4 regions of the uncultured Salinicola sp. genome follow, and region 1 is predicted to be linked to each of the others. Evidence: predicted binding sites of a transcription regulator. Region 1 holds the regulator's gene; each other region holds the start of a gene.
What was found. Region 1 encodes LexA, which represses DNA repair genes until DNA is damaged. Its sites were predicted from a motif close to TACTGTNTANNTANACAGTA; they were not measured.

Region 1 (7,144 bases):
CCTTGAGGTTGGGATGGCGGGCCTGCAACGTCTCGTAGGCGTCACCCAGCGCATCCTCGAACGCGGGGGGCAAGGGCGTATCGATCACCCACTGCCGAATCCTCTCGCCCACCTTGGCGAGCATCTCGGTGTCGTCGACGTCCAGTTTGGAGAGTTCCGCGTTGATGCGGTCGTTCAAGCCGTCATGGGCCAGGAACTCACGATAGGCGTGGGACGTGGTGGCGAAACCGCCCGGCACGGTGACCCCGGCGTCCGCCAGGTTGGAGATCATCTCCCCCAGCGAGGCGTTCTTGCCACCGACGCGCTCGACGTCGGACATTCCCAGTTGCTCGAAAGTGATGATGAAGGGTTCCAAAGTCGTCTCCTGATCGTCCTGGCCGGCCACTGCCGATGAAACGTGGCGCATGAAACGGCGCGCTCCGCTGCGCCTCGATGGAGCCAGAAGCTAACAGGCGACTTTGGGCTTAGCCAGAAGTTTAAGGGCGTAGAGTTTGGAGTATTTCTACAGGAATCCACGCTTTTCGCGCATTCCTGTAGTCACGCGAGTCGGTGCGGCGCCGCCACCGGGGACGAGTTGCCCCGGTCGCGGATTTCGGCTGACAATGGACGATCGACACCCACGGATGAACGCCATGCCCCGCACCGCCTTCTTCATCTCCGACGGCACCGGCATCACTGCGGAGACCCTCGGTCGCAGCCTGCTTTCACAGTTCGAGAATACGGATTTCATCCAGGTCACCAAGCCTTACATCGATACGCTCGACAAGGCCCGTTCGCTGGTGGGCATCATCGAGGCCACCGCCGAGCGCGACGGCATCCGCCCCATCGTCATCGACACCATCGTCGATCAGGCGATCCGGAGCATCGTGGCCGAGGCATCGGCCTTCAAGGTCGATATCTTCTCTACCTTCCTCGCCCCGCTGGAAGAGGAGCTGGAGACCCACTCGACCTACACCGTCGGGCGTACCCATGCGATCGGCCGCGACGACGTGTACATGCACCGTATCGAGGCGGTCAATTTCGCCCTGGACAACGACGACGGCGCACGAACGCATCAGTATCAGGAGGCGGACGTGATCCTGATCGGGGTGTCGCGCTGCGGCAAGACCCCCACCTCGCTGTATCTCGCGCTGCAGTTCGGCATCCGTGCCGCCAACTACCCGCTGACCGAGGACGACCTGGACGAGAACGGCATTCTCAACCTGCCGCCATCGCTGGCCAAACATCGGCACAAGCTGTTCGGCCTGACCATCGATGCCCGCCGGCTGTCGGCCATCCGCACCGAGCGCCGGCCGGACAGTCGCTACTGCTCGATGGACCAGTGCATGCAGGAGATCGGCCAGGCGGAGGCGCTCTACCGGCGCCACAACATTCCCTACATCGATACCACCCGCTTCTCGATCGAGGAGATATCGACACGCATGATGAACGAGACGGGACTCCAGAGGCGATTCAGCCCGCGTTGAGCGGGCCGAAGACAACCATCACTGCCGACCGGGAACGGCCCGCCTGGCGCGAGCCTCGCGTCATAGCCCTTTCGGGGCGAAGATGCCCGGCGCGTTGCGCCAGTAGCCCTTGTAATCCATGCCGAAGCCGAACACGTAGCGGTCGACGACCTCCAGGCCGCAGTAGTCGGCCTTGAGATCGGGGGACGACTTGCGATCGTGGCGCTTGTCGACCAGCACCGCCGTCGAGAGGCTTGCCGCCCCGGCCTGGCGGCAGTAATCGAGAATGGCTGCCAGCGTGGCGCCCTCGTCGAGGATGTCATCGACGATCACGACATGGCGTCCGGCCATCGGAATTTCCGGCGACACCCGCCAGAACAGTTCACCGCCGCGAATACCGCCGCGATAGCGCGTGGCGTGCAGGTAATCGACTTCCAGAGGAAAGCCGAGCCGCGTCAGCAGATGCCCGGTGGTGATCAGTCCGCCGTTCATGACGCAATAGAAGACCGGCAGCTTGTCGCCCAGCTCGCGCGTGATGTCGGCCGCCATGCGGTCCAGAGCCTGCTCCACCTGCGCCTGATCGATCAGGCAATCGGCGTTGTCCATCACTTCCTGCATCGAGCTCAGGGCGTCGATCGAAGGGGTTTGATTCATCGTCTAAGGTTCACCATGAAGAGAGCGACGGCCAGGATCACCGCAGCCGTCGCGGGAAAACAGCGTGCCCTGCCCGTCACTCGGCCTCGTTGAGCGCCTCGAGACGCGCGTGCGTGCGCCGCCAGCGGGAGATGGCGGCGAGCGACGCCAGAGTGGGACGAGCGCGCGCATAGCGCAGCTTGGCGACACGCGGAGCCTGGCGGCCTTCACAGGCCGCGACGATCTCGCGCGCGGCCTCGGGCGCATTGCAGACGACGGCCATGTCGCAACCGGCTGCCCAGGCGGCTTCGGCCCGTTCGCGGGGCGACCCGGCCGCATGCGCCGCCGCCATGGTCAGGTCGTCCGAGAAGATGGCCCCCTTGAAGCCGAGTTCCTCGCGCAGCATGCCGAGCCAGCTGGGAGAGAAACCGGCCGGCCGCTCGTCGAACGCGGAGTAGATGACGTGAGCCGGCATGACGCCATCCAGCTTGCCCGCCAGCCTGGCGAAAGGCACCAGGTCGCGTTCACGCAACTCCGCCAGGCTGCGCGGATCCTCGGCAATCCCGAAATGGGAGTCCTGCCGCGCCCCGCCGTGGCCGGGAAAATGCTTGCCGATCGCCACCATGCCCGCGTCGTGGAGCCCGTCGATGAACGCCCCGGCCAGCGCGGTGGTCACCTCCGGGTCCGGCGAGAAGCTTCGCGAACCGATGGCGGGCGACTGGTCGTCGTCGAGATCCAGCACGGGCGCGAAGCTCAGATCGAAACCGCAAGCCGCCATCTCCATGCCCAACAGCCAGCCCGCATCCTGAGTCAACGTCAGGGCCGCCTCGGGAGACTCCGCGAAATGGCGGCCCAACACCGCCATGGGGGGAATTGGTGTCACCCCCTCCTTCAATCGCTGCACCCGACCGCCTTCCTGGTCGATCGCGACCAGAATGTCGGGGCGACACTCGCGAATCTGACCGATCAACGCCTGGGTCGTGGCGACATCCGGCGTGTTCCTGGCAAACAGCAGGACGCCACCGACCTCCGCGCGCGAAATCAGTTGGCGCTCCTCGTCACGTAACCGGATGCCTTCGACATCCAGCATGACCGGGCCGAGAGGTTGAGTCATAGCTAACACCTGAGACCATTGAGCGCCCGATTCTAGACGACAGCGGGTTGCCATGACAGAGGCGGAACGATGCCGGCGGTCACCTCACTCTACCGCCGAGCCGGCCGTCTCCAGGGCAGCGGGTAATGGCGCCTGCATGCCGGCGACCACGACGGGACGGAGGTGACGGATCAGCTCTCTGACCGACATGTGCTCCTGATACTCGCTGTCGGCGATGTCTCTCAGTGCATCCAGGCCGGACAGGGTGAAGACCACGGTACCCAGCATGAAGTGCAGTCGCCAGAATCGTTCGGCGTCCGGCAGGTCCGGCGTCGCCCGGCGCAGGCAGGCGACGAAGCGGTGGAAGGTGTCCCCGTAGTGCTCCTGAATGTAGCGGCGCAGATGCCCCTGAGCCTGGGTGTAGGCCAATCCCAGCAGCTTCATGAAGACCTTGAGGCTATTGCGCTCGGCAGGCACCTCCAGGACGCTGGTGGCAAGCTGCTCCAACAGTACCTCGAGCGGCACTCGCGTCTCCCGGTAGCGCGCCTCCAGTCCATCGAGCGCCAGGTTCAGCCGCTCCGAGAACGGATCGAGATAGCGGGCGAAGACCGCCTGAATCAAGGCCTTCTTGGAGCCGAAATGATAATTCACCGCCGCCAGATTGACCTTGGCGCGAGTCGTGATGTTGCGCAGCGAGGTTTCAGCGAAACCCTTTTCGGCAAAAAGGACCTCCGCCGTATCGAGAATACGAGTAACGGTGTCGGGTCGGGCCATGTCATACCTCGCGCCAGAGAACAACGACTTAGAACGATTATGATTCTAATCATTCCGGGACGAGCCATACAATCGAGCATTTCGTCGGACCTGGAGCGCGGGATTGCCAACTCAGGGCCCGAAAGACTTCCCTCATCGCGAACGACTGGATACAATTCCAGCCTGTATGCATGAACACGCCTAGCTGGGGTCAGGCTCCATGCCATCCGACCCATGATCAGCGGGATAAATGCCTGACCATCCAATCAGGCCCCAAACGCCTGATGACCTTCAAGGCCCGGGAGAGAACGATGGCGCGACCGCTCACCGCACGACAGCAGAACGTCTACGATTTCATCGTCAAGACGATGGGCGAATTCGGCTATCCGCCGACACGAGCCGAGATCGCCCGCGCACTGGGATTCCGCTCTCCCAATGCCGCCGAGGAACACCTGCGCGCGCTGGACCGCAAAGGCGTCATCCGCATGATACCCGGCACCTCCCGCGGTATTCGGCTGCCAGCCGGCGTCCAGGAACCGGAACCGGGCGAAGCCAGTGTCGAGGGCTTGCCGGTCATCGGCAGCGTCGCCGCGGGCAGCCCGATTCTGGCCACCGAGCATATCGACCGTTACTGCCCCCTGCCGGCCGACTACTTCACGCCCAGCGCCGACTATCTGCTGCGCGTGCGGGGGTTGTCGATGAAGGACGCCGGGATCTTCGACGGCGATCTGCTTGCCGTTCATCGCACCCAGGAGATACGCAACGGTCAGATCGTCGTGGCGAGGCTGGAGGACGATGTCACCGTCAAGCGCTTCCAGCGCCAGGGCAGCCGCGTCACGCTGATCGCCGAAAACGCGGATTTCGAGCCGATCGTGCTCGATCTGAAGCATCAGCATCTGGAGATCGAGGGGCTCGGCGTGGGCGTCATTCGTGGCGGCAACGGCTCCGGCCTCCACTGAGGCTTTCCCCCGGCACCATGCGCAAGATTCTGCACGCCGACTGCGACTGCTTCTATGCCGCCGTGGAGATGCGCGATGACCCTTCGTTGACCCATACGCCCCTGGCGATCGGCGGGAGTGCCGAGCGACGGGGGGTCATCGCCACCTGTAACTATCCGGCGCGGAAGTTCGGCATCCATTCCGCCATGCCAACGGCGCGCGCGCTGCGCCTCTGCCCCGAGTTGAAGCTGCTACCGCCCGACTTCAACAAATACCGGGACGTCTCTCAGCAGATCCAGGCCATCTTTCACGAACTGACGCCGCTGGTCGAGCCGCTTTCACTGGATGAAGCCTACCTGGACGTGACCGAAGTCACCCGCTTTCAGGGCAGTGCCACCTGGATGGCCCGCTGGCTCAAGGAGGAGTCCCTGGCGAGAACCGGCATCGTCATCTCGGTCGGCGTCGCACCCAACAAGTTTCTCGCCAAGATCGCCAGCGACTGGGACAAGCCCGACGGCCTGTTCGTGATTCCGCCGACGGAGATGGAGTCGTTCATCACCGACCTGCCGGTCAGGAAACTGCACGGCGTCGGCCCGGCGACCGCCACCAAACTCGACACGCTCGGAATCGCCAGTTGCGCCGATCTGCGGGCCCAGCCGATGGACAAGCTGCTGGACCACTTCGGCAAGTTCGGGCGCCGTCTTCACGAGCTGGCTCACGGCATCGACGAACGTCCGGTCAATGTCTCGCGTGAACGCAAGTCCGTCAGCGTCGAGACGACCTATGACCGGGACCTGCCCCACCTGAGTGATTGCCATACGGCATTGAAGCCCTTGATCGAGAAGCTGCACGAGCGCATGGCCCGCCATGGCGATCCCGCCATCGCCAAGCAGTTCGTCAAGGTCCGCTTCGACGACTTTTCCAGCACGACCCAGGAAACGGGAGCCCGCGGCATCGTCGATGCGCGCTTCCATGAGCTGCTGGAGAGTGCATGGCGACGAGGCGAACGCCCCGTCAGGCTCCTGGGTGTCGGCGTACGGCTGGTGCCGGAGCAGGAGCAGCGCCAGCTGGGCCTGTTCGACGATGACGAACCGACGTCGCCCTGAACATCAAATGTTGCGAATCAGGAGAACACCACGGTCTTGTTGCCGTGAATGAGTACACGATCCTGCAGGTGCCATCGCAACCCGCGGGCGAGCACGGCCTTTTCCACATCGCGCCCCAGGCGCACCAGATCCTGCGGCGTATGACAATGGGATACCCGCTGGATGTCCTGCTCGATGATCGGCCCTGCATCGAGCTCTTCGGTGACATAGTGGCAGGTGGCACCGATCAGCTTGACGCCACGCTCGAACGCCTGGTGGTAAGGCTTGGCCCCGGCAAACGACGGCAGGAAGCTGTGGTGGATATTGATGACCCGCCCTGCGTACCGCTGGCAGAGATCGGGCGGCAAAATCTGCATGTACCGTGCCAATACCACGCTGTCGGCTTCGGCCGCCGTTATCAGGCGCTCGGTCTCGGCAAAGGCCGACGCCTTGTCATTCGGATCCACCGGCACGTGATGAAAGTCGATCCCGTACCAGGTCACCATGGCGCGCAGGTCGTCATGGTTGGAGATCACGCACGGAATGTCGCAATCGAGCTCCCCGGCCGACCAGCGATAGAGCAGGTCGACCAGACAGTGCGACTCCCGGGAGACCATGACCACGACCCGCTGGCGCCGGTCGGAGTCGCTGAGCCGCCAGTTCATCTCGAACTCCTCGGCGATGGGCGCGAAGGCGACTCGAAAGTCCTGGGCGCTCAGCGCATTGGCGCGAATGTCGTAGCGCATGAAAAAGCGCCCGGTAGCCAGGTCGGAGTGCTGGTTGGCCTCGATGATCGAGCCTTCCTGGGAGGCGATGAAGCTCGACACTCGCGAGACGATACCGACGCGGTCGGGGCAGGAAACGATGAGACGATAGTTGTGCGACATAACTGTGAGGACACTCTGTTAACGCGGGAGCGCTTTCTGAAAGAACTCTGGATGTAAAAAAAGCGCTCGAACTGATCATTGGGCACGGCTGCCGACCCGAACTCCGACGCTTCGGCGTCGTGCCATCGAAAGCGGAACCTCGACGACCCGCGGTCATGGCGCCTCCGCGACCGGAAGAAAGGGTTGGTCGGCGACAGCTCCAGACCCGGCGCCGGGTGACGCTGCGCCTCGATGGATTGCGCATTGTACCCCACTCGCGAGCGTCGACCAGCGTCGCCGCCCGTTTGAGCGCGCCGAGACGCATGACTTA
Region 2 (7,144 bases), on a different contig from region 1:
GCCACCACATGCACGTAGCAGCCAAGGTGCACGCCCAGTACCGCGAACCAGCCGGCGCGCTTGCCGCGCCCCAGCGTCTGCGCGGCGGTATAGAGCATGGCCGGACCGGGCAAGTAGGCGAAGCCCAATGCGGCCAGGATGAAAGCCAACAGGTCCATGACGATCACGCCTCCAAGATGAACCTTTCGACTGTAGCGCGCCCCACCCTAAAGACAAAGCCCCGCCACGGCGAACCGGGCGGGGCTTCATCAACTGAACGGCGACGACGTCAGGGCTTCATATCCTCGAAGAAGCGCTTCACGCCGTCGAACCAGCCCTCTTTCTTGGGCGAGTGGCGACTGGCGCTGCCCAGGCTGTCCTGGAACTTGCGCAGCAGATCCTTCTGCTCTTCGTTGAGGTTGACCGGCGTTTCGGTCACCACCTTGCAGAGCAGATCGCCCGCCGGGCCGCCGCGCACGGGCTTGACGCCCTTGCCGCGCAGCCGGAACAGCTTGCCGGTCTGGGTCTCGGGCGGGATCTTGAGCTTGACCCGTCCTTCCAGCGTCGGCACCTCGAGTTCGCCACCCAGCGCCGCGTCGACGAAGTTGATCGGCACTTCGCAATGCAGATGGCGGCCATCGCGCTCGAAGATCGGGTGTGGCTTGATCTCGACCTGAACGTAGAGATCCCCCGCCGGGCCGCCGTTGAGCCCGGATTCGCCTTCGGCATTGAGCCGAATGCGGTCGCCGGTATCGACACCCGCCGGAATCTTCACCGACAGCGTACGGGTCTCGCGAACGCGACCTTCGCCATGGCACTTGCGGCAAGGCACCTTGATGCTCTGGCCGCTGCCGTGACAGGTCGGGCAGGTCTGCTGGACGGCGAAGAAACCCTGCTGCATCCGTACCTGGCCCTGGCCGTGGCAGGTCGGGCAGGTCTCCTTGCTCGACCCCGGCTCGGCGCCACTGCCGTCGCAGTGCCCGCACTCGACGTGGCGCGGCACGCGAATGTCGACGGTGGTGCCGAACACCGCATTCTCGAGGTCGAGCTCGAGGTTGTAGCGCAGGTCGCTGCCGCGTTGCGGCGCGTTGGGATTGCGGCGACCGCCGCCCCCCCCGAAGATGTCACCGAAGACATCGCCGAAGATATCGCTGAAGCCGCCGGCTCCGGCACCGCCGAAACCGCCGCCGCCGAATCCGCCGCCCTGGCCGTCGACGCCGGCATGACCGAACTGGTCGTAGGCCGCGCGTTTCTGGTCGTCGGAGAGCACGTCGTAGGCATCGGAGACCTCGCGGAACTTCTCCGCCGCCTGCTGATCGTCCGGATTGCGATCCGGATGGTACTTCTGCGCCAGCCGACGATAGGCTTTCTTGATGTCCTTGCCGTCGGCGCCCTTGTCGACGCCCAATACTTCGTAATAGTCACGTTGGGACATTACTGAGTCCGCCTCCGTGTCGGTGCCGTGCAAACAGCAACGCGGGAGTCGTCCGAGCTCCCGCGCTGCTGCCGATCACACGGCGTCAGACGTCGTGGTTATTGCTTTTTCTGATCGTCGTTGACTTCTTCGAACTCGGCGTCAACCACGTCATCCTCTTTCTTCTTGCCGCTGGCCTGGGCGTCGTCGGCCGGCTGGCCTTCGGCCTCGGCGCCTTCGCCCTGCTCGGCATACATCTTCTGAGCCAGGTTGCCGGAAGCTTCGGTCAGGGCATCCAGCTTGGCCTGGATGGCATCCTTGTCGTCGCCCTTGAGCGCTTCCTCGAGCTCGCCAATGGCGGTCTCGATCTTGCTCTTCTCGTCGGCATCGACCTTGTCGCCGGCCTCTTCGAGCGTCTTGCGCGAGGCGTGGATCATGCCGTCGGCCTGGTTGCGCAGGGCCACCAGCTCCTCGAACTTCTTGTCCTCGGCCTCGTGGGCCTCGGCATCCTTGACCATCTGGTCGATCTCCTCGTCGGAGAGACCGCTGGAGGACTTGATGACGATCGACTGTTCCTTGCCGGTCGCCTTGTCCTTGGCCGTGATGTGGAGGATACCGTTGGCGTCCAGGTCGAAGGCGACCTCGATCTGCGGCACGCCGCGCGGCGCCGGCGGAATGTCGGCGAGGTCGAAGCGACCCAGCGACTTGTTCTGACCGGCCTGCTTGCGCTCACCCTGCAGCGCGTGAATGGTCACGGCCGTCTGGTTGTCTTCGGCGGTCGAGAAGGTCTGGGTCTTCTTGGTCGGGATCGTGGTGTTCTTCTCGATCAGCGGCGTCATCACGCCACCCAGCGTCTCGATGCCCAGCGTCAGCGGCGTGACGTCGAGCAGCAGCACGTCCTTGACGTCACCGCCGAGCACGCCGCCCTGAATCGCGGCGCCCATGGCCACGGCTTCGTCCGGGTTGACGTCCTTGCGCGCTTCCTTGCCGAAGAACTCGGCGACCTTCTGCTGCACCATCGGCATGCGGGTCTGGCCGCCGACCAGGATCACGTCGTGGATCTCGCTGTTGGAGAGACCGGCGTCTTCCATGGCGGTCTTGCACGGGCCAAGCGAACGCTGGACCAGATCCTCGACCAGTGATTCCAGCTTGGCGCGAGTGACCTTGATCGCCAGGTGCTTGGGACCGGTGTTGTCCGCCGTGATGTAGGGCAGATTGACTTCGGTCTGCTGCGCGGAAGAGAGCTCGATCTTGGCCTTCTCGGCGGCTTCCTTCAGACGCTGCATGGCGAGGCTGTCGCCGGACAGATCGATGCCGGAATCGCTCTTGAACTGCTGGACGAGATAGTCGATCAGCTTGAGGTCGAAGTCCTCGCCACCCAGGAAGGTGTCACCGTTGGTGGCCAGCACCTCGAACTGCTTCTCGCCATCGACGTCGGCCACTTCGATGATCGAGATGTCGAAGGTCCCGCCGCCCAGGTCGTAGACCGCGATGGTGCGGTCGCCGGTGGAACGGTCCATGCCGTAGGCCAGCGCGGCTGCGGTCGGCTCGTTGATGATGCGCTTGACCTCGAGACCGGCAATGCGGCCGGCGTCCTTGGTCGCCTGGCGCTGGGAGTCGTTGAAGTAGGCCGGCACGGTGATGACCGCTTCGGTCACTTCTTCACCGAGATAGTCCTCGGCGGTCTTCTTCATTTTCTTCAGCACTTCGGCGCTGACCTGGGGCGGTGCCAACTTGTTGTCGTTGACCTTGACCCAGGCGTCGCCGTTGTCGGCTTCGACGATCTCGTAAGGCACCATCTTGATGTCTTTCTGGACGACATCGTCCTTGAACTTGCGACCGACCAGACGCTTGATGGCGTACAGCGTATTGGTCGGGTTGGTGACCGCCTGACGCTTGGCCGCCTGACCGACCAGCGTTTCGCCGTCGTCGGTGTAAGCGATGATGGAAGGCGTCGTGCGGCCACCTTCGGCGTTTTCGATCACACGAGTCTTGTCACCATCGAGTACGGCGACACAGGAGTTGGTCGTACCCAGGTCGATGCCAATGATGCGTCCCATAATTCCTCACCTCTAACTATTCGTTAACGACTCAATTCGTTTGGATGACGGCGCTTGCTGCGCGATTGCTTGCTATGTGGGGGCTGGCCGGCGCCTTTCAAGTCCCCGCCGACATTGAGTTGCAGTATCGGCCCGGCCACGGCGCCCAGCCCTCTTACCCCGCCGCCTTGCTGACCACGACCATCGCCGGCCGGATCAATCGGCCGTTGAGGGTGTAGCCCTTCTGCATGACGTCCATCACGGTATTGGGTTCCAGTTCCGGATTGGGAACCATGGTCATGGCTTCGTGGAACTGCGGATCGAACGGCTCGCCCTGGGGATCGAGCTGCTCGACACCGAACTTGCTCAGCGCGTCGAGCTGCATCCTGAGCGTCATGGAGACGCCTTCGCGGTGCGTTTCGTCGACCTCCTGCATGCTTTCCAGCCCTTTCTCCAGGCTGTCGACCACCGGCAGCAGCTCCTTGACGAACTTCTCGAGCGCGAACTTCTTCGCCTTGTCGGCATCCTGCTCGGCGCGGCGGCGCGCGTTCTGCGCCTCGGCAGCGGCGCGCATCGACTGATCCTTGGCGTCCGCCAGCGCCTGCTCGAGCTCCTCGACCCTGGCGGCCAGGACCTCGGCCTCGGGGTTGGCCTCCCCCTCGATGTCATCCGCCTCGTGTTCGAGCGACTCCGCGAACTGCTCCAGATCACCGTCCAACGCCTCGTTGGTGGACTGGTGCTGCGGCTCGCCGTCGCGTTCGGCGCGCTCGAGTTCTTCGTCTACGGGGTTTTGCGGATCTCTAGCCATGAATCTCTCCTGGCAAGGTGTTGTGACAGTTACTCGACAAGCGTGACGCGGATTCGACAAGCGTCGGAAGTTGTCTGCCTATATGGGGCTATCGATTCAGATCTCAAGCGTTTCGCCACCACACCTGCACGACAGCCGTTGAAGGCCATTTTCGACTACTGTATAAACAACCAGAAGCCCGTGCGGTCGATCGTCCATCATCCGCTACCGTATCGCCGCCATCGCCCCAGGGAGGCTGCATGCTGATCCAACTCGCCATTCGTGACTTCGCCATCGTCGACACGCTGGATCTGGAGTTCCAGGCCGGCATGACCGCCATCACCGGCGAGACCGGTGCCGGCAAGTCGATCCTGCTCGGCGCGCTGGGCCTCTGCCTGGGCGAGCGGGCCGACGCCGGCGGCGTACGCCACGGCGCCGACCGCGCCGATCTGAGCGCGCGTTTCGATATCGCGGAGCGGGAGGACGCCAAGGCCTGGTTGGCCGCCCGCGAACTCGCGACGGACGACTGTCTTCTTCGCCGCGTCGTTACCGCCAGCGGACGCTCCAAGGCGTGGATCAACGGCCAGCCCTGCACCATCGCCGACCTGCGTGAACTGGGAGAGTGCCTGATCGACGTGCATAGCCAGCATGCGCACCAGGCTCTGCTCAGCGAGGACACGCACCGTCGCCTGCTCGACGACGCCGCCGGTCATCACAAGGCGGTCGCCGAGCTTGGCGACCTGCATCGCCAATGGCATGCGCTGCGCCGGAAGTATCGCGAACGCAGCGAGAACGACGAGGAGCGCCAGGCCAAGCGCCAACTGCTGCGCTATCAGGTCGAGGAGCTGGATCAGCTCGATCTCCAGGCCGACGAACTCGCCAGCCTGGAACAGGAGCAGGAGACGCTGGCCCATCTCGAGGAGAGCCTGCGCGAGGCGCAGTTCGCGGCGGATAGCTGCGACCATGACGAAAGTGGCGCATTGACGCTGCTTTCACAGGCGACCCAACGGCTCTCGCGGGTACCGGGAAGCGACCGCGGTAGCCTGGCGGACGCGCTCGGCATGCTCAATGATGCCCAGATCCAGCTCGAGGAGGCGGCCCGCGAGCTGCATCATTTCGTCGAGTCGACCGAGCTCGATCCGCAGCGGCTGGCCTGGGTCGAGGAGCGACTCGGCGAGGTCCATCGTATTGCGCGCAAGCATCACGTCATGCCGGAGGAGCTGAGCGAGCTGCATCGCCGGCTGCGGCAGGAGCTGGAGGCGCTCGACGGCGGTGACGAGGATCTCGAGACGCTGAGGAGCCGGCTCGACGAACTGCGCCAGCAATACCGTGATAGCGCCAGGGAGATCAGCGAAACGCGGCAGCGTGCCGCCAAGGTTTTCGCCCGGCAGGTTCAGGAGCAACTGGCGTTCCTGGGAATGGACAAGGCGCGCTTCGCCGTCGAGGTCACGCCGCTGGAGACGCCCCAGCCCCACGGGCTGGATCGGGTCAGCCTCCAGATCAGCGCCAACCCGGGCCAGCCGACCCGCCCGCTGGCCAAGGTCGCCTCGGGCGGCGAACTCTCCCGCGTCAGCCTGGCGATTCAGGTCGTGGCCGCGAGCCACAGCACCTTGGCGACGCTGGTCTTCGACGAGGTCGACGTCGGCATCTCCGGCGCTACCGCCGAGATCGTCGGGCAGTTACTGCGCCGGCTGGGCAGCGATGCCCAGGTCATGACCGTCACCCACCTGCCGCAGGTCGCCGCGCAGGCGCACCAGCACCTGCATATCGAGAAGCACTCCAGCGACGATACGACCCGCACCCTGATGTCCCAGTTGGACGAGGCCGGGCGGGTACGCGAGCTGGCGCGGATGCTGGGAGGCGTAAAGCTCTCCAACCGGACGCTGGCCCATGCCCGCGAGATGCTGGCGGCCAGTCAGAGCTCGGCACACTGATACGGACCGTCCCACGAGAATCAGGGGCCGGAGCGTCGAGCCGCAGCGGGGGGAGACATACGAAAAACGCCGACCCAAGGGTCGGCGTTTTGATGTTCTGTCGTGTTTCCACCGGCGACGTGGAGATTACTTCTTGATGCCATCCTGGCGTGTCGCCTTGGAGCCGCGGGGGCGAACGTACAGTACCAGCGCGTGCTCGACCAGCTCGTAGCCGTGCTCCTCGACGATCTCGCGCTGGCGACGCTCGATCTCTTCGTCGTAGAACTCGACGATCTCGCCGGACTCGAGATCCACCATGTGATCATGGTGCTCTTCCTGGGACATCTCGAAGACCGCGTGGCCGCCGTCGAAATTGTGGCGGACGACCAGTCCTGCCGCTTCGAATTGAGTCAATACGCGATAGACCGTCGCCAACCCGACATCTTCTCCAGACTCCAGCAAGGCCTTGTAGACGTCCTCGGCGCTCATGTGGAGCTCTTCTTCCTTACGAGTCGCTTCGAGGATCTGCAGAATCTTGACGCGCGGCAGAGTGACCTTCAGCCCCGCCTTACGCAATTCTTGGTTTTCGTCGGCCATGGTCGCTCTTCGCAGTAGCGTCTCGTGTCGGGTATGATCAATCCACGCAACGATAGTGAAAGACGGACTCAAATGCAAAATCTGATCAGAACGGTCGTACTTCTCCTCGCAGTCTCGCTCATCGCCGGCTGCAGCTACTTCGGCGTCTACAAAAGGGATATCCCACAAGGCAATCTCATCACCCAGGACATGGTGTCCCAGCTTCATCCTGGCATGAGCCGTTCACAGGTGGCCTACATCATGGGAACGCCGCTACTGGAAGCGCCCTTTTCATCGGATCAGTGGGATTACGTCTTCTATCTCGACGAAGCCTACGGGGGCACGGTGGAGAAACGCCTGACGCTGACTTTCCAGGACGACCAACTGGTCGACATCGCCAAATCCGGCGACATGGACTCGGACGTCGAGCTGAACC
Region 3 (7,144 bases), on a different contig from region 1:
TCGCCGCGCTGTGGCGCTGGAAGCGTGCCGTGCTGCCCAAGTCGCTGCCGCCGGAACGGATCTGGGAAGGGGTCAAGGCGGCGCTGCATTTCGTCCAGTACTCCAGCGTCACCCGGCTGGTGATGATGCGCTCGTTCATCTTCGGCATCTCCGCCAGCGCGCTGTGGGCACTGCTGCCGCTGCTGGCCCATCAGCATCCCAGCGGCAGTGCCTCGCTCTACGGCTACATGCTCGGGGGCCTTGGCATCGGTGCCATCGCCGGCAGCACCCTGGTCAACCGGGCACGCCAGCGGGTCGGCAGCAGCCGCCTGATCAGTTTTTCCGCCATGCTGCTGGGTCTGGTGATGCTGGCGCTGGGCGGTCTCGATACGTTGTGGGTGCTGTTCCCGGCACTCATCGTCGGCGGCAGCTGCTGGATCGCGGCGGTGGCGTCCTACAACTCCTCGGTACAGATCCTGGTGCCGGACTGGGTCAAGGCGCGCGCGCTGGCACTGTACCAGACCGCCCTCTACGCCGGGCTGACCCTGGGCTCGCTGCTGTGGGGGCAACTGGCCGACGGGCTGGGGGTGCAGATGGCGCTGATGCTGGCCGGCACCCTGCTGATCGTCTCGGCGCTGCTGCTGCTTCCCTCCAGGCTGCCGAACCTGGACGCCGGCGATCTGGTCGAGGCACCGGAAGCCCACACCGATCGCCCCGATTTCGAGTTCGACCCAGCGCGGGGCTCGGTGATGGTGACCGTCGAGTACCGCATCGACGGTGACCACCTGCGGGAATTCGCCCGCGCGGTGCGCCCGCTTCGCCGGCTACGGCTGCGCAACGGCGCCAAGCGCTGGTCGCTCTATCGGGATGTCGTCGATCGCGACCTGTGGCAGGAGGTCTTCCTGGTGCCCAACTGGCTGCAACATCTGCGCATGCTGGATCGGTTGACCCTGGCCGACCGCGCCATCATCGATCGGGTCACCGCGCTGCACAGCGGCCCGGAGGCGCCGCGCCTGCGTCACGGCGTCAGCTATCGCTCGTCGCGGCACGCCCAGCCGGCATTGACGCCACACCAAACCGAACCGCCCACCGAGGAGTCGGCCGAGGACCGTTCGCTGGATACGACCGCGCCGTGGCCCCAGGAGAGAACATGACCCAGGCGAATATCGAAAGCGCCCGCGAGACCCTGCTCGACGTATTCGGCTTCCCGGCCTTTCGCGGCGGCCAGGAGGCCGTCGTCGAGCGCGTCATCGCCGGTCGCTCCACCGCGGCGATCTTCGCCACCGGCGCCGGCAAGTCACTCTGCTATCAGCTTCCGGCGCTTCACCTGCCGTATCTCACCCTGGTGGTCTCGCCGCTGCTGGCCTTGATGCAGGATCAGTTGACCTTTCTCCAGCGCCACGGGGTGGCGGCCGCGAGCCTCGATTCGACCCAGGATCGCGACACCGCCCGCGAGATCATGGAGCGCGCCCGCAGCGGCGAGCTGAAGATCCTGATGGTGTCGGTGGAGCGGCTCAAGAACGAGCGCTTTCGCCACTTCCTGCGTCAGGTGGCGATCTCGCTGCTGGTGATCGACGAGGCGCACTGCATCTCCGAGTGGGGTCACAATTTCCGGCCCGACTATCTGAAGCTGCCGGATTACCAGCGCGAATTCGGCATCCCCCAGGCGCTGCTGCTGACCGCCACCGCCACGCCCGCGGTAATCGACGACATGCGCGCCAAGTTCGCCATCGCCGAGGAGGATGTCGTCACCACCGGCTTTTATCGCGACAACCTGGAGCTGCTGGTGCAGCCGGTAGAGAGCGAACGCCGCCTGCCGGCGCTGGTCGACTGGCTCGTCCCGCAGCAGCAGCCTGGCCGAGAAGCGCCCACCATCGTCTACGTCACGTTGCAGCAGACCGCCGAGTCGGTGGCCGGGGCGCTGGCGAGCCGGGGCCTTTCGGCCCGCGCCTATCACGCCGGCCTCGACAGCGAGACCCGGGACCGGATCCAGCAGGGCTTCATGGACGGCGAGATTCCCTGCATCGTCGCCACCATCGCCTTCGGCATGGGGATCGACAAGGGCGATATCCGCAACGTCATTCACTACGACCTGCCCAAGTCGATCGAGAACTACAGCCAGGAGATCGGGCGCGCCGGGCGTGACGGCAAGCCGTCGCGCTGCCTGATGCTGGCCGGTCGCGACGGCCTGCGCGTGCTCGAGAACTTCGTCTATGGCGACACGCCGGAGCGGGAGGGTATCCGCCACGTGCTGAGCGAGATCGCCGACGCCGGCCGGCAGCCAACGCGCCAGTGGCCGGTGCTGCTCAATACGCTCTCCCGCGACAGCAACGTCCGGCTGCTGCCGTTGAAGACGCTGCTGGTACGGCTCGAGATGCATGGCGTCATCGTGCCCCGCTTCGCCTACCTGGCCGAGTACCGACTGCGCTATCTCGACGAGACCGCCAACCTGGTCGCGCGCTTCGAGGGCGAGCGCGCCGACTTCGTACGCCTGCTCGTCGACAACATCGCCATCGCCAAGACCTGGGGCACGGTGGATTTCGAGCGACTCCATCGGGCCGGCGAAGCGGCGGGACTCGACGCCTCGCGCGCGAGGGTCATCGCCGCGCTGGAGTACTTCCAGGACAAGGGCTGGGTGGTGCTGGAAGGCAAACGCATGACCGACGTCTACGAGGTGCGCCAGCCCCAATTCGACATCGACGCCCTGACCGACCGACTGCTGGCGGAGAGCCAAGCCCGGGAGCAGGCGGAGATCGACCGCCTCCAGGCCATGCTGGACCTGTTCGAATCGGACACCTGCCTGACCCGACGGCTCGCCGCCTACTTCGGCGACACGCGGTTCGAGCACGATGACGCCCCGGCGGACCGCAGCCGCGGCCAGACCGTTCAGACTGCCCGAAGCTGCGGACACTCAGTCCAGGCCGCCCAAGGCTGCGGCCAGCCTGTTCAAGCCGCCCGAGGCTGCGGCCATTGTTCGGTCTGCCACGGCCATGTCGCGCGTCTGCCGGGAGCGCCGCCGTTGCCCGAGCTGACCGATGCCGACTTCACCCGCCAGGCCGGGCCGTTCATCGAACGCCACCGCGAACAGCTCGGGACGTCGCCCGGCGCGCAGCGCATCGCCCATTTCCTGTGCGGGCTGTCGATGCCGGTGTTCACGCCGCTCAAGGCGCGGCAGTTGAACGGGTTCGGCGTCCACGAGCAGCGACCCTACCCCGAAGTCAGGGCGTGGATCGAGGGACGGATAGCCCACCCAGGCTGACCGCTTCGACCATTCGGGCCCCGACGCCAGCCTCGGATTCGGGCGATCCACCTTGTCGATCCCGGCGTTCTCGAATACTGTATATCCAGACAGTATTCGAGACAGGCCACAGGATTGCCGCATGGAACTGATCGACAAGCTCTCCATCCTCGCCGATGCCGCCAAGTACGATGCCTCCTGCGCCAGCAGCGGCGCGCCCCAGCGCTCGTCCCGCGGCAAGACGGGGCTCGGTTCGTCGAACGGCATGGGGATCTGTCATAGCTTCACCCCGGACGGGCGCTGCGTGTCGCTGCTCAAGGTGTTGCTGACCAACTTCTGCCTGTTCGACTGCCAGTACTGCGTCAACCGGCGCTCGAGCAACGTGCCGCGGGCGCGCTTCACGCCGGAGGAGGTCGTCCGGCTGACGCTGTCGTTCTACCGTCGCAACACCATCAGCGGGCTATTCCTGAGCTCAGGGATCATTCGCTCCAGCGACTACACCATGGAGCAACTGATCCAGGTGGCGAGGCTGCTGCGCGAGACGCATCAGTTCCGGGGCTACATTCATCTCAAGGCGATTCCGGAAGCGGACCCCAAGCTGCTCGAGGAAGCCGGGCGCTACGCCGACCGGCTCAGCGCGAACATCGAGCTGCCGACGTTGACCAGCCTGAAGACGCTGGCTCCGGAAAAGGAGCTCGGCACCATCCACTCGGCCATGGGCCACATGCGCCAGCGCATCGATGCCGCCAACGACGCTGCCGAGAGGGACGCGAAGCGCCTGCCGCGCAGCGCCAACCCCAAGCGCATGGCGCCACGCTACGCGCCCGGCGGCCAGAGCACGCAGATGATCGTCGGTGCCGATGCCACCGATGATCGCACCATCCTCCAGTCCGCCCAGCACCTCTATCGCGACTTTCGCCTCAAGCGCGTCTACTACTCGGCGTTCAGCCCGATTCCCGAGCGCCCCGCAGGGCTGCCCCAGGCCGCGCCGCCGTTGCTGCGCGAGCACCGGCTCTACCAGGCCGACTTCCTGATCCGTGGCTACGGCTTCCAGGCCGAGGAGTTGCTGAATGCACCGGGCAACCTGGACCTGGAGATCGATCCCAAGCTGGCCTGGGCGCTGGCCCACCGCGACGATTTTCCGGTGGACCTCAACCGCGCCGAGCCGGCGATGATCGCCCGCATTCCGGGCATCGGTCTGCGCAGCGTCCAGCGGCTGGTCGATCTGCGCCGGCTGCGGCGCATCCGCTATCAGGACCTGGTGGCGCTGCGGTGTCGCCTGGAGACCCTGCGGCCCTTCGTGGTGACCCAGGACTACCGCCCCGCCGATGCCCAGCGCGACAGCACTCGCCTGCGCCAGAGCCTGACCCAACCCCAGCCGGCGCAGATGGCGCTGTGGTAGCGCCGCCTTCCGCAGGAGATACCGCCATGCCCAATGCCTCGCCGCTCACGCCGTCCTGCGCTGCCTGGGCCAACGATTTCGACGAGTGGCGCGCCCAGGCGCGCCGACTGCTCCATGCCGGGATGCCGCCGGCCAGTGTGACCTGGCACGACGGCAACGACGGCCATGACGACCTCTTCTCCTCGCTGGAGCCGCCGCCGAGGTTGCCAGGCTCCACGCCGGCAGCGATCCGGATCGGTCGTGACCAGCTGACGCTGCTGGGCAACGCCGCGCGCTATCGTGAGGACGGCCACGACCAGCCGCGCTGGCCATTGCTGTACCGGGTGTTGTGGCGATGGGCCCAGGGCGACGCCGCGGCCATGCATCCCGCCGACAGGGATGGCCGCGTGCTGCATCAGCGCTGGCACGCGGTCAAGCGGGAAGCGCATCACATGCACGCGTTCCTGCGCTTCCATCGCCGCGACGATGCCCGGGGTGAACGCTACGTGGCGTGGTTCGAGCCCGCCCATGACGTGCTCGACCTGGGCGCGGAGCACTTTGCCGACCGCATGGACGGTTCACGCTGGATCATCGCCACGCCCCAGGGTGGCGTGTGCTGGGATGGCTCGGCGCTGGACTATCGCGCTCCCTGCCCGACGACCTGGACCGAAGAGGCCCGGACGGCCGCCGAGCGCGCCAACGCCGACGAGGAGCACGCCCTGTGGCGAACCTATTTCGTCAGCACCTTCAATCCCGCACGCCTCAATCACAGGGTGATGACCCAGCACATGCCGCAGCGGTTCTGGCGCCATCTCAGCGAGGGCGACCTGATTCCGGCGTTGGAGGCCAGGACGCGCCATGGCGGGCAACGCCTGGCCCAGGAGAGCAGCGTGGGCCGGCGCAAGGGCAAGGCGCTCCCGGGCGGCAGGTCCGCCCTCCCCCAGCCATCGCCGGACGACGAGCGCTAGACGGCGAGCGACACCGCGCGGCCAGTCAGGAGGTGCCGATCCGCGCCACCGCATCTCGGCTGGCCAGCTCGCGCTCGTCGCCGGTCAGCTCGCGCAGATGACCATCGCGCATCTCCAGCAGCCGGTCGGCGTGGGCGAAATAGTGGTCGTCGTGGCTGATGGCGAAGACGGTGATGCCCAGTTCCCGGAAACGCGGCATCAGTTCACGGTAGAAAGCGCGCCGGAACTGCGGGTCCTGGTCCGCGGCCCACTCGTCGAGCAGCAGGATCTGGCGCTGTTCGACCAGCGCCATCAACAGCGCGAGGCGCTTGCGTTGCCCCTGGGAGAGTTCGGTATCGAGCACCTTGCCGTCGTCGAGCTGTAGCTTCTTCGCCAGTTGCAGGGTCTGCAGCCAGTTGTCCAGCAAGGCGGGATCGGCACTGCCGCCACGAGGCCCCATCAACCGGTCGAACTGATGGAAGTCGGTATAGACCGCCGAGAAGCGCTGGCGGTAACGGTGCCAGTCCGACTCGCCGATGACCTCGTCGTCGATGCGGATCTCCCCGGAGTGAGGTCGATAGAGCCCGGTCAGCAGCTTGGCCAGCGTCGACTTGCCGCTGCCGTTGCCGCCGATCAGGTAGACCTGTTCGCCACGTTCCAGGCGCAGGTTGATCGGCCCGACGGCGAATCCGTCCCGCCCCGCCCTGGCCGGGTAGCGATAGCGGATGTCGCGCATCTCGAGCACCTGCCACTCGCTGTGCGTCTCGACCAGGTCGAACGCCTCGCGGTACTCCGCCAGCGCCAGTTCCCGCAGCTTGTCGAACGACACCTGCGCGGTGATCAGCGTCGGCGTCGCGCCGACGGCCTGGATCAGCGGCGAGCGCAGGAACAGCAGCGTCAGCGAGAATGTCGCGGCGACGGCCGTGTTGGACCAGCCCAGGCCATTGGCGAGGAAGAACACCACGCCGATGGCGCCGAGCATCATGATGTTGGTCCAGTTGCCGGCGCTCAGGTGATAGGTATCGGCGCGAATGATGTGATCCCGGTAGGTTCGGGCGTCGGCGTCGTAAACCTCTTCGAGCAGGTGACGGGCGCGATCGCGATTGAGCGCCAGCTCCTTGCGGCCGTGGATGATCGTCTCGTAGTCCTGGTAGAGCCGGCTGTCGGTGGCGCGGGTGATCCGAATATGGTGGTAGACCTTCGAGACCAGCCACCACCCGACCAGCATGGTCACGGCGATCCAGATGGCGGTCACCAGCAGCAGCGGCGGCGATAGCCAGAACAGATAGCCGACGGAGGCCAGCGTGATGACGATCCCCTGGACGAGTTCCGGCAGGCGCACGAAGGCGATGGTCACGTTGCGGATGTCGCTGGAGAGGCACGACAGCAGATGGGCGCTGCCGAGCTGCTCGAGACGTTCGATATCGGTGTCGAGGATGCGCTTGATCAGCCGGCCGCGCAGGCGGTAGACGAAGTGGTGCCCCAGGGTCGTCAACGCCAGCTGCGACCCCAGCGTCACCGCCAGCAGCAGTGCCACCAGCCCGATGAACGGCAGCAGGGCGGTGACCGCACTGATTTCACCGCCACCCGGATCGGTGA
Region 4 (7,144 bases), on a different contig from region 1:
TTCGTGCTGATGCTGGCGCTCTACGGCGGCCAGCTCGTCGATCGCGACCTCGAAACGCCCGCGGTCACGGCCCTGCCGCTACAGATTCCCGCGACAAGACCGCCCGCCCCTCTCCCGGCGGCGACCGTCGGTGAATTCTATCGCCCACCGCGACAGCTCGCGCCTGCGCCGCTGGCCAGCGATGCCGGCTTCTATTCGCCCGGCCCGGCCGCCGCTCCCGAGAAGAGGGTGGCCACGGTCCCGATGGTGTTCAGCGTGCCGTTGTTCGACCTGCCCGATCCCACGCCCGCCGCCGCGCTACCACAGATCGACGGCGTCGAGATAACCGCGATCCCCCATGGATTCAACCTGCGGATCCAGGATCACCTGCTCTTCGACAGCAGCGCCGTGGGGCTGAGCGACAACGGTCGACAGCTGGTCGAACGACTGATCCCGACACTTCAGGCATTCAAGGGCACCATCTCGGTCGAAGGCCATACCGACAGCGTACCGATCTCGACATCGCGCTTCCCCTCCAACTGGGAGCTGTCGGCGGCGCGGGCCTCGGCGGTGGTACGCGTGCTGCGGCTGGCCGGGATCGACGGCGACCGGCTGCGGGCGATCGGCTACGCCTCGACCCACCCCCTGGCCAGCAACCACACCCCCGCCGGGCGCGCCAGCAACCGCCGGGTGGAACTGGTACTCCAGGAACCCGACTCGCCGACACCGTAGCGATTCGCCCCGGGCCGCTGCGCCCGTCTCCCCCGGGATGTCATCGGCCAGCATGCCGATCCTGAATTCACTTGTGGGGAGGAAGCTGCGACAATCCGGCCCGTCGAGAGACGTGTGCACGGGAAGCGGGTGAGAACCCCGCACTGCCCCCGCAACGGTAGTTGCGTCAGACACCACCAGGATGCGCCGCCAGGCCATCCAGCCACTGTGATCCACCGGATATCGATTCGAAAGAATCCGCTTCAAGGGAACGTCCGGAATCGTGGGAAGGCGTGTGTGTCGGATGACCCGAGGGTCGTCGCGCGAGAGTCCGGAGACCGGCGCGTTTCTCTTCACTGGTTGATGCGGAGGGCTCATCCAGTGGCGACCCTGCCTGCCCGAGCGAACCGACGCCTGTGGCGGGTCTCGTCACGTCCGTCCTCCCATTGCGTCTTGGTCAGGATTCAACGCCATCCCACCGTCCAAGTCACGGCGGTGCTCGGTGACGCCACGCAGTTGGGGATCACATCACATGCGTTACAACAAGAACGCCGTCGCCTCGGGTGTCGCGCTCGCGGTCGCCATGACCGCGCTGTCCGCCCACGCCCAGCAGGCGCCGGCTCAACGACAACAGCAGCTCGACGACGTCCAGGTCACCGCCAACCGCCTGCCGCAGTCGCAGACGGACGTCTTGGCCAGCACCACCATCATCGATCGTGCCGAGATCGAGTGCAGCCAGGCGGATAGCGTGGTCGAGCTGCTGCAGAACCGCGCCGGCATCGAGGTCGTGCAGACCGGAACGCCAGGCGGACTGACGACGCTGTTCATGCGTGGCAGCGAGTCCGATCACACGCTGGTGCTCGTGGATGGCGTGCGAGTGGCCTCGGCGGCCAGCGGCGGCGCCAGCCTGGAGTTCTTGCCGGTCGAGGCGATCGAGCGTATTGAGATCGTGCGCGGCCCGCGTGCTGCAACCTACGGCTCGGACGCCATCGGCGGCGTGATCCAGGTCTTCACTCGAAACGGCGGCGACGGCACGCATGGCTCTCTCGACCTCAGGGCTGGCGAACATGGCACTGCCAAGCAGAGTGCCTACGTCTCCACCGGAGACGCCGACACGCGTCTCAACGCGACGCTCTTCCATCGCGACAGCGACGGCTTCAACGCCACCGCTTCCGACACCAGCGGGGAGCGCGACGGCTTTCGCCGCGCGGGCGGACAGCTGGGTCTGGCCCACCGCTTCAACGATCGTGTCGACCTGAACCTGAGCGCGATGCGCGAAGACTTCGATGCCGACTACGACAGCTGCTCTTTCCCGGCTTCAGCAGACTGCAGAAGCGAAGGTTATCTCCAGACCTTCGGTGCGCAACTCGATGTCTCGCTCGATACCGACTGGGACATGATCCTCACCGGTGGTCACTTCGACGAGCAGCGCGACGAGCATCACGATGGCGTTCGCAACAGCACGATCGAGTCGCATCGCAATGAGGTCGGCCTCCAGCATCGCTTCAAGCGGCGCGATGGCGTTGACTCTCTCGGCGTCGATTACCGCGAGGAACGAATCGACTACGAGGACTACGCCGGCGGTTCGAGCTATCAGAAAGACAGCCGGGAGAACTACGGCATCTACGGCACGATGCAGCGGCGCTACGGTGACCACGAGCTCACGGGGTCCCTGCGCTACGACGACGACTCGCGCTTCGGCGACAAGACCACCGGCAACGTCGGCTACGCCTACCACCTGACCGCTGCCCAGCGTATCGGGCTGAGCTACGGTACCGCGTTCAAGGCACCAAACCTGATTGATCTTTATGGCCCTTACGGCACCAACCCTGACCTGGACGCCGAGACGTCCAAGACATGGGAAGCCTTCTGGGCCGTGGATCAGCAGGCGTGGAACGCCAGGGTGACGGCGTTCGAGAGCCGGATCGACGATCTGATCACTTACGACGAAGCCACTTTCGTTCCCTATAACGTCAACGAATCCAGGATTCGCGGCGTCGAGCTGAGTGGCGGCTGGGAGCATGGCGGTCTCGATCTTCGCGCCAGTCTCACCTATCAGGACCCGGAGAACCGCGAGACCGGCGAACGACTCCAGCGTCGTGCCCATCTCTTCGGGCGCCTGGATGCCGACTACGCCCTGGCGAGCTGGTCCGTCGGCGCCACCCTGCGCGCTGCAGGCGACCGTCGCGACGTGCAGTTCACGTCACCCTACGGCGACACCACCACGGCCGGCTACGGGGTGATCGATCTGCGTACCTCCTGGCAGGTCGCAGCGGATGTCGAGTTGATGGCCAAATTGGCCAATGCCCTCGACAAGGATTACCAACTGGCGAACGGTTACAACACCGACGACCGCTACCTGGAGGCTGGCGTGAAGCTCAGCTTCTGACTGCCTTTCGCATTCAGCGGCGCCGACTCCCCGGCGCCGCTGCCTCTTCCCTCTTCCCTCTTCCCTCTTCCCTCTTCCCTCTTCCCTCTTCCCTCTTTAAACAGCTTTCTCTCTCGTCGTTCCCAGTGATACTGTATATATAGACAGCTTTCACAGGAGTCGCTGGCATGACGTCTCCCTCCAGGCCTACCGCCCCATGAAAGGCCGCGGTGCGACCTACAATCCCGACAACCGTTTCCAGCCCACCCACAGCACCCGGGAAGACGACGGCTGGTGGCAGGAGGAGCTGCCGCCCCGGATCGCCACCCAGGTCCAGTTCGAGGCTCCCCGTACGGCGCTCTCCTGGAATCAATCGCCGGATCTGGGCTTCGATCGCTCGCTCAATCCCTATCGCGGCTGCGAGCACGGCTGCATCTACTGCTACGCCCGGCCCAGCCACGCCTACTGGGATCTCTCTCCCGGGATCGATTTCGAGAACCGACTGATCGCCAAGACCGGCATGGCGGACCGGCTCCGCGAGGAGCTGTGCAAGCCCGGCTACGCCTGCCGGCCCATCAATCTCTCCGGCAACACCGACTGCTATCAGCCGATCGAGGCCAAGCACGGTACGACGCGCTCGCTGCTGGAGCTGCTGCTGGCGTGTCGCCACCCGGTCACGCTGGTGACCAAGAGCGCACTGATCCTGCGCGACCGGGAACTGCTGGCCGAGATGGCCCGCCAGCGCCTGGTACGCGTCTTCGTCAGCCTCACCTCGCTCGACAACGAGTTGAAACGCACCCTGGAGCCGCGCACCGCCTCACCCGCGGCGCGCCTCAAGGTCATCAGGGACCTGCACCAGGCCGGAGTGCCGGTCGGCGTGCTGGTGGCGCCGGTGATACCCGCCATCAACGACAGCGAAATCGAGACGCTCCTGGCCCGGGCCGCCGATGCCGGCGCCCGAACCGCCAACTGGACGCTACTCCGCCTGCCGCGCGAGGTGGCGCCGCTGTTCGAGGCCTGGCTGGAGGAGCACTATCCGGAGCGCGCGGGCAAGGTGATGAGCCTGATTCGCCAATCCCGCGGGGGCCAAAGCAACGACAGCCGCTTCGGCCATCGCATGCGTGGCGACGGCCTGTTCGTGGACATGATCGGCCAACGCTTCCGCCGTGCCGCGAAGCGGCTGGGAATGGGACAACGGGCGGACATGGGGCTCGATACCACCCGCTTCCGTGCGCCTCACGCCCAGCAGGACCTGTTCGGCTGATTCTCGAGCATCGGCCACCACGCGGAGGACGCCCTTGGTTGGAATGTCCTCCCCGCGACTATCGCTTAAGATTCCTTTAAGTCTGGCTCGCGACCATGGCGGAACTCCGCTCGCGCGCTCCGCGACACGATCAATCGAGCCAGACCGGAACTGCCTGGGCCACACATCCTGCGAGACGGGTGATGTCGAGCGCCCAGGCAGCCGGTCAGCTCGCCAGGGAATTACCATCAATGCGCTCACCACTTCACTCCCCCCTGCTCTCGATCCTGATACCGGCCAAGGACGAGGCCGGCAATCTACCCGGCCTGCTCGACGAGATCGAGCGGGCGCTGGCCGATATCGACCACGAAGTGATCGTGGTCGACGACGCCTCGACCGACGGCACCTGGGATCTGCTGGAACGACGCGCGGCGCGGTCCCCCCGCCTGCGTCCGATGCGCCATGCGCTGAGTGCGGGGCAAAGCACCTCCGTCTGGCAGGCAGCCAGGGCCGCGCGAGGCGTCTGGCTCGGCATGCTCGACGGCGACGGCCAGAACGATCCGGCCGACCTGCCCAGGCTGTTCGAGCGCGCTCGGCGTGGAGATGTGGCGCTGGTCGCGGGTCATCGCATCAATCGTCGCGACGACTGGATCAAGCGCGTCTCGTCCAGGATCGCCAATCGCGTACGCTCGGCGTTGTTGAACGATGCCACGCCGGATACCGGTTGCGGATTGAAGGTGGTGCGTCGCGACGCCTTCGTGTCGCTCCCCTATTTCGATCATATGCACCGCTTCCTGCCGGCACTGATACGCGCCCAGGGCGGCAGGTGCGTCTCCGTCCCGGTCAACCATCGCCCACGGGGAGCCGGGGAATCGCACTACGGGCTGAACAACCGGCTGTGGGTCGGGCTGGTGGATATGGTCGGGGTGATGTGGTTGCGCCGACGTAGCCGGCTGCCGGCGGCCTGCGTCGAGCTGCCGGAGGCGATGACGACGCCGAGCGGCGATGCAACGGCCGGTCAACGGCGCCCCGATGGCGAGGAGGCGACATCATGAGCCAGGAGTGGGTATGGGTGACCATCGGCTTCATCGGGCAGGCCCTGTTTTCGGCCCGCTTCATCATCCAGTGGCTCGCCAGCGAGCGCGCCAGGCGCAGCATCATCCCCGTCGCCTTCTGGTTCTTCAGCCTCGGCGGCGGTGCCACGCTGCTGGCCTACGCGATCTACCGCCGCGACCCGGTGTTCATCGCCGGCCAGGGGGCCGGCCTGGTCATCTACGTGCGCAATCTGATGCTGATCCGGCGGGAAAAGCACCAGGCTAGCGTCCCGGAAACTCCCTCGAATTCCTGAACGAGACCTCGCTCATGCGGCGCTTCCTGTCCGATCCCTCGCAGGCCCACTATCGTCGTGCCTGGCTGCTGTTGCTGCTTTTCGCCATCGTGCTGCTGGGCCTCGGTATCGGCCTGCGCGACCCCTGGCCGGCCGATGAACCGCGTTTCGCGCTCAACGCGCTGGAGATGCTGCGCACCGGGCAGTTCTGGTTTCCGCACCGTGGCGGCGAGCTCTATCCCGACAAGCCGCCGCTGTTCATGTGGGCATCGGCGCTGAGCATCTGGCTGACCGGCTCCGTGCGCTGGGGTTTCCTGATTCCCACCACCCTCGCCAGCATCGGCACCCTGCTGTTGACGGTGGATCTGTGTCGTCGGCTGTACGGTCGGCGCATCGCGCTGATGTCGGGACTGGCGCTAGTGAGCGCGGTCCAGTTCGTGCTGCAGGCCAAGACCGCCCAGATCGACATGATGCTGACCTTCTGCACCACCCTCGCCACCTATGGCCTGCTGCGCCACGCACTGCTGGGGCCGGCCCGGCGCTGGTGGCTGGTGGGCTGGGTGGCAATGGGACTGGGCATCATCACCAAGGGCGTCGGTATCCTGCCATTGACGCTGCTCCCAGCCTGGCTGTGGATGACCTGTTCCGGACATTCCCGCCCAAGGGTCACACCCATCACGCTCAAGGATGCGGTCCGGGGCATCGCTGCCATGGTGCTGTGCATCGCCGCCTGGGCCGTGCCGATGATCGTCATGTCGACCTGGGGGGACGACCCTTCACTGGCGGCCTACCGGGACAACATCCTGTTCAAGCAGACCGGCCAGCGGTACGCCGACTCCTGGGCCCATCTCGAACCCTGGTACTACTATCTGGTGAGCGTACTGCCCTGGGCGTGGATGCCGTTGATCCTGGCGTTTCCGTGGGCACTGCCCGCCTGGTGGCGCCGGCTGCGGCGGTCCGATCCGCGAATCCTGCTGCCACTCAGTTCGGTCGTGCTGATCGTCACCTTCTTCTCCCTCTCGCCCGGCAAGCGCGGCGTCTACATGCTGCCGACCTTGCCCCTGCTGGTGTTGGCACTGGCTCCACTGCTGCCGGGGCTGGTCACCAGAAAGCGTCTGCACTGGCTGGGTTTCGGCCTGCTGGCGCTGCTGGGCGGTGTGCTGTTGGCCGCGGGTGTGCTCGGCGCCGCCGGCCTGCCCGCGCTGGCCAAGGTCGCCGAGCGTCACGCCGTGTCCCCGTGGAGCTGGTGGATCGTGATCGGTGCCATCGCGGCCGGACTGCTGGTCGTCCTGCGCCCTCGTCGCGGACTCTGGGCGCTGACCCTCTGGCTGGTGGTGTTCTGGGTGAGCTGGTCGACCTGGGGCTACGCGCTCCAGGATCACGCCCGCTCGCCACGTGACATGATGGCCCGGGTCGAGGCGATCACCGGCACCGACGCCTGGCTGGCGATGCCGGACTTCGACGAGGAGTTCCTGCTCCAGTCGCGCCAACCCAGTGTTCAATTCGGCGACAAGAC

Region 2: the regulator LexA is predicted to act here: its motif matches at 4,397-4,416, upstream of recN (DNA repair protein RecN).
Region 3: the regulator LexA is predicted to act here: its motif matches at 3,314-3,333, upstream of Q0602_RS21905 (putative DNA modification/repair radical SAM protein).
Region 4: the regulator LexA is predicted to act here: its motif matches at 3,209-3,228, upstream of Q0602_RS01875 (PA0069 family radical SAM protein).

The regions. Positions count from the first base shown of each region.
Region 1 covers NZ_CALFQK010000209.1:17,455-24,598, forward strand. The annotation lists gene ppsA (phosphoenolpyruvate synthase) at 1-355, opposite strand, end outside; gene Q0602_RS24225 (pyruvate, water dikinase regulatory protein) at 633-1,466, shown strand; gene Q0602_RS24230 (hypoxanthine-guanine phosphoribosyltransferase) at 1,527-2,099, opposite strand; gene nagZ (beta-N-acetylhexosaminidase) at 2,176-3,192, opposite strand; gene Q0602_RS24240 (TetR/AcrR family transcriptional regulator) at 3,277-3,945, opposite strand; gene lexA (transcriptional repressor LexA) at 4,236-4,883, shown strand; gene dinB (DNA polymerase IV) at 4,901-5,968, shown strand; gene purU (formyltetrahydrofolate deformylase) at 5,986-6,834, opposite strand.
Region 2 covers NZ_CALFQK010000196.1:489-7,632, forward strand. The annotation lists gene Q0602_RS23055 (LysE family translocator) at 1-158, opposite strand, end outside; gene dnaJ (molecular chaperone DnaJ) at 269-1,414, opposite strand; gene dnaK (molecular chaperone DnaK) at 1,513-3,453, opposite strand; gene grpE (nucleotide exchange factor GrpE) at 3,608-4,240, opposite strand; gene recN (DNA repair protein RecN) at 4,480-6,153, shown strand; gene fur (ferric iron uptake transcriptional regulator) at 6,280-6,729, opposite strand; gene Q0602_RS23085 (outer membrane protein assembly factor BamE) at 6,802-7,144, shown strand, end outside.
Region 3 covers NZ_CALFQK010000182.1:1,597-8,740, reverse strand. The annotation lists gene Q0602_RS21915 (MFS transporter) at 1-1,133, shown strand, start outside; gene Q0602_RS21910 (ATP-dependent DNA helicase RecQ) at 1,130-3,238, shown strand; gene Q0602_RS21905 (putative DNA modification/repair radical SAM protein) at 3,360-4,619, shown strand; gene Q0602_RS21900 (TIGR03915 family putative DNA repair protein) at 4,646-5,566, shown strand; gene Q0602_RS21895 (multidrug ABC transporter permease/ATP-binding protein) at 5,592-7,144, opposite strand, start outside.
Region 4 covers NZ_CALFQK010000025.1:25,605-32,748, forward strand. The annotation lists gene Q0602_RS01865 (OmpA family protein) at 1-711, shown strand, start outside; cobalamin riboswitch at 795-1,052, shown strand; gene Q0602_RS01870 (TonB-dependent receptor) at 1,223-3,079, shown strand; gene Q0602_RS01875 (PA0069 family radical SAM protein) at 3,276-4,322, shown strand; gene Q0602_RS01880 (glycosyltransferase family 2 protein) at 4,553-5,356, shown strand; gene Q0602_RS01885 (lipid-A-disaccharide synthase N-terminal domain-containing protein) at 5,353-5,649, shown strand; gene Q0602_RS01890 (glycosyltransferase family 39 protein) at 5,664-7,144, shown strand, end outside.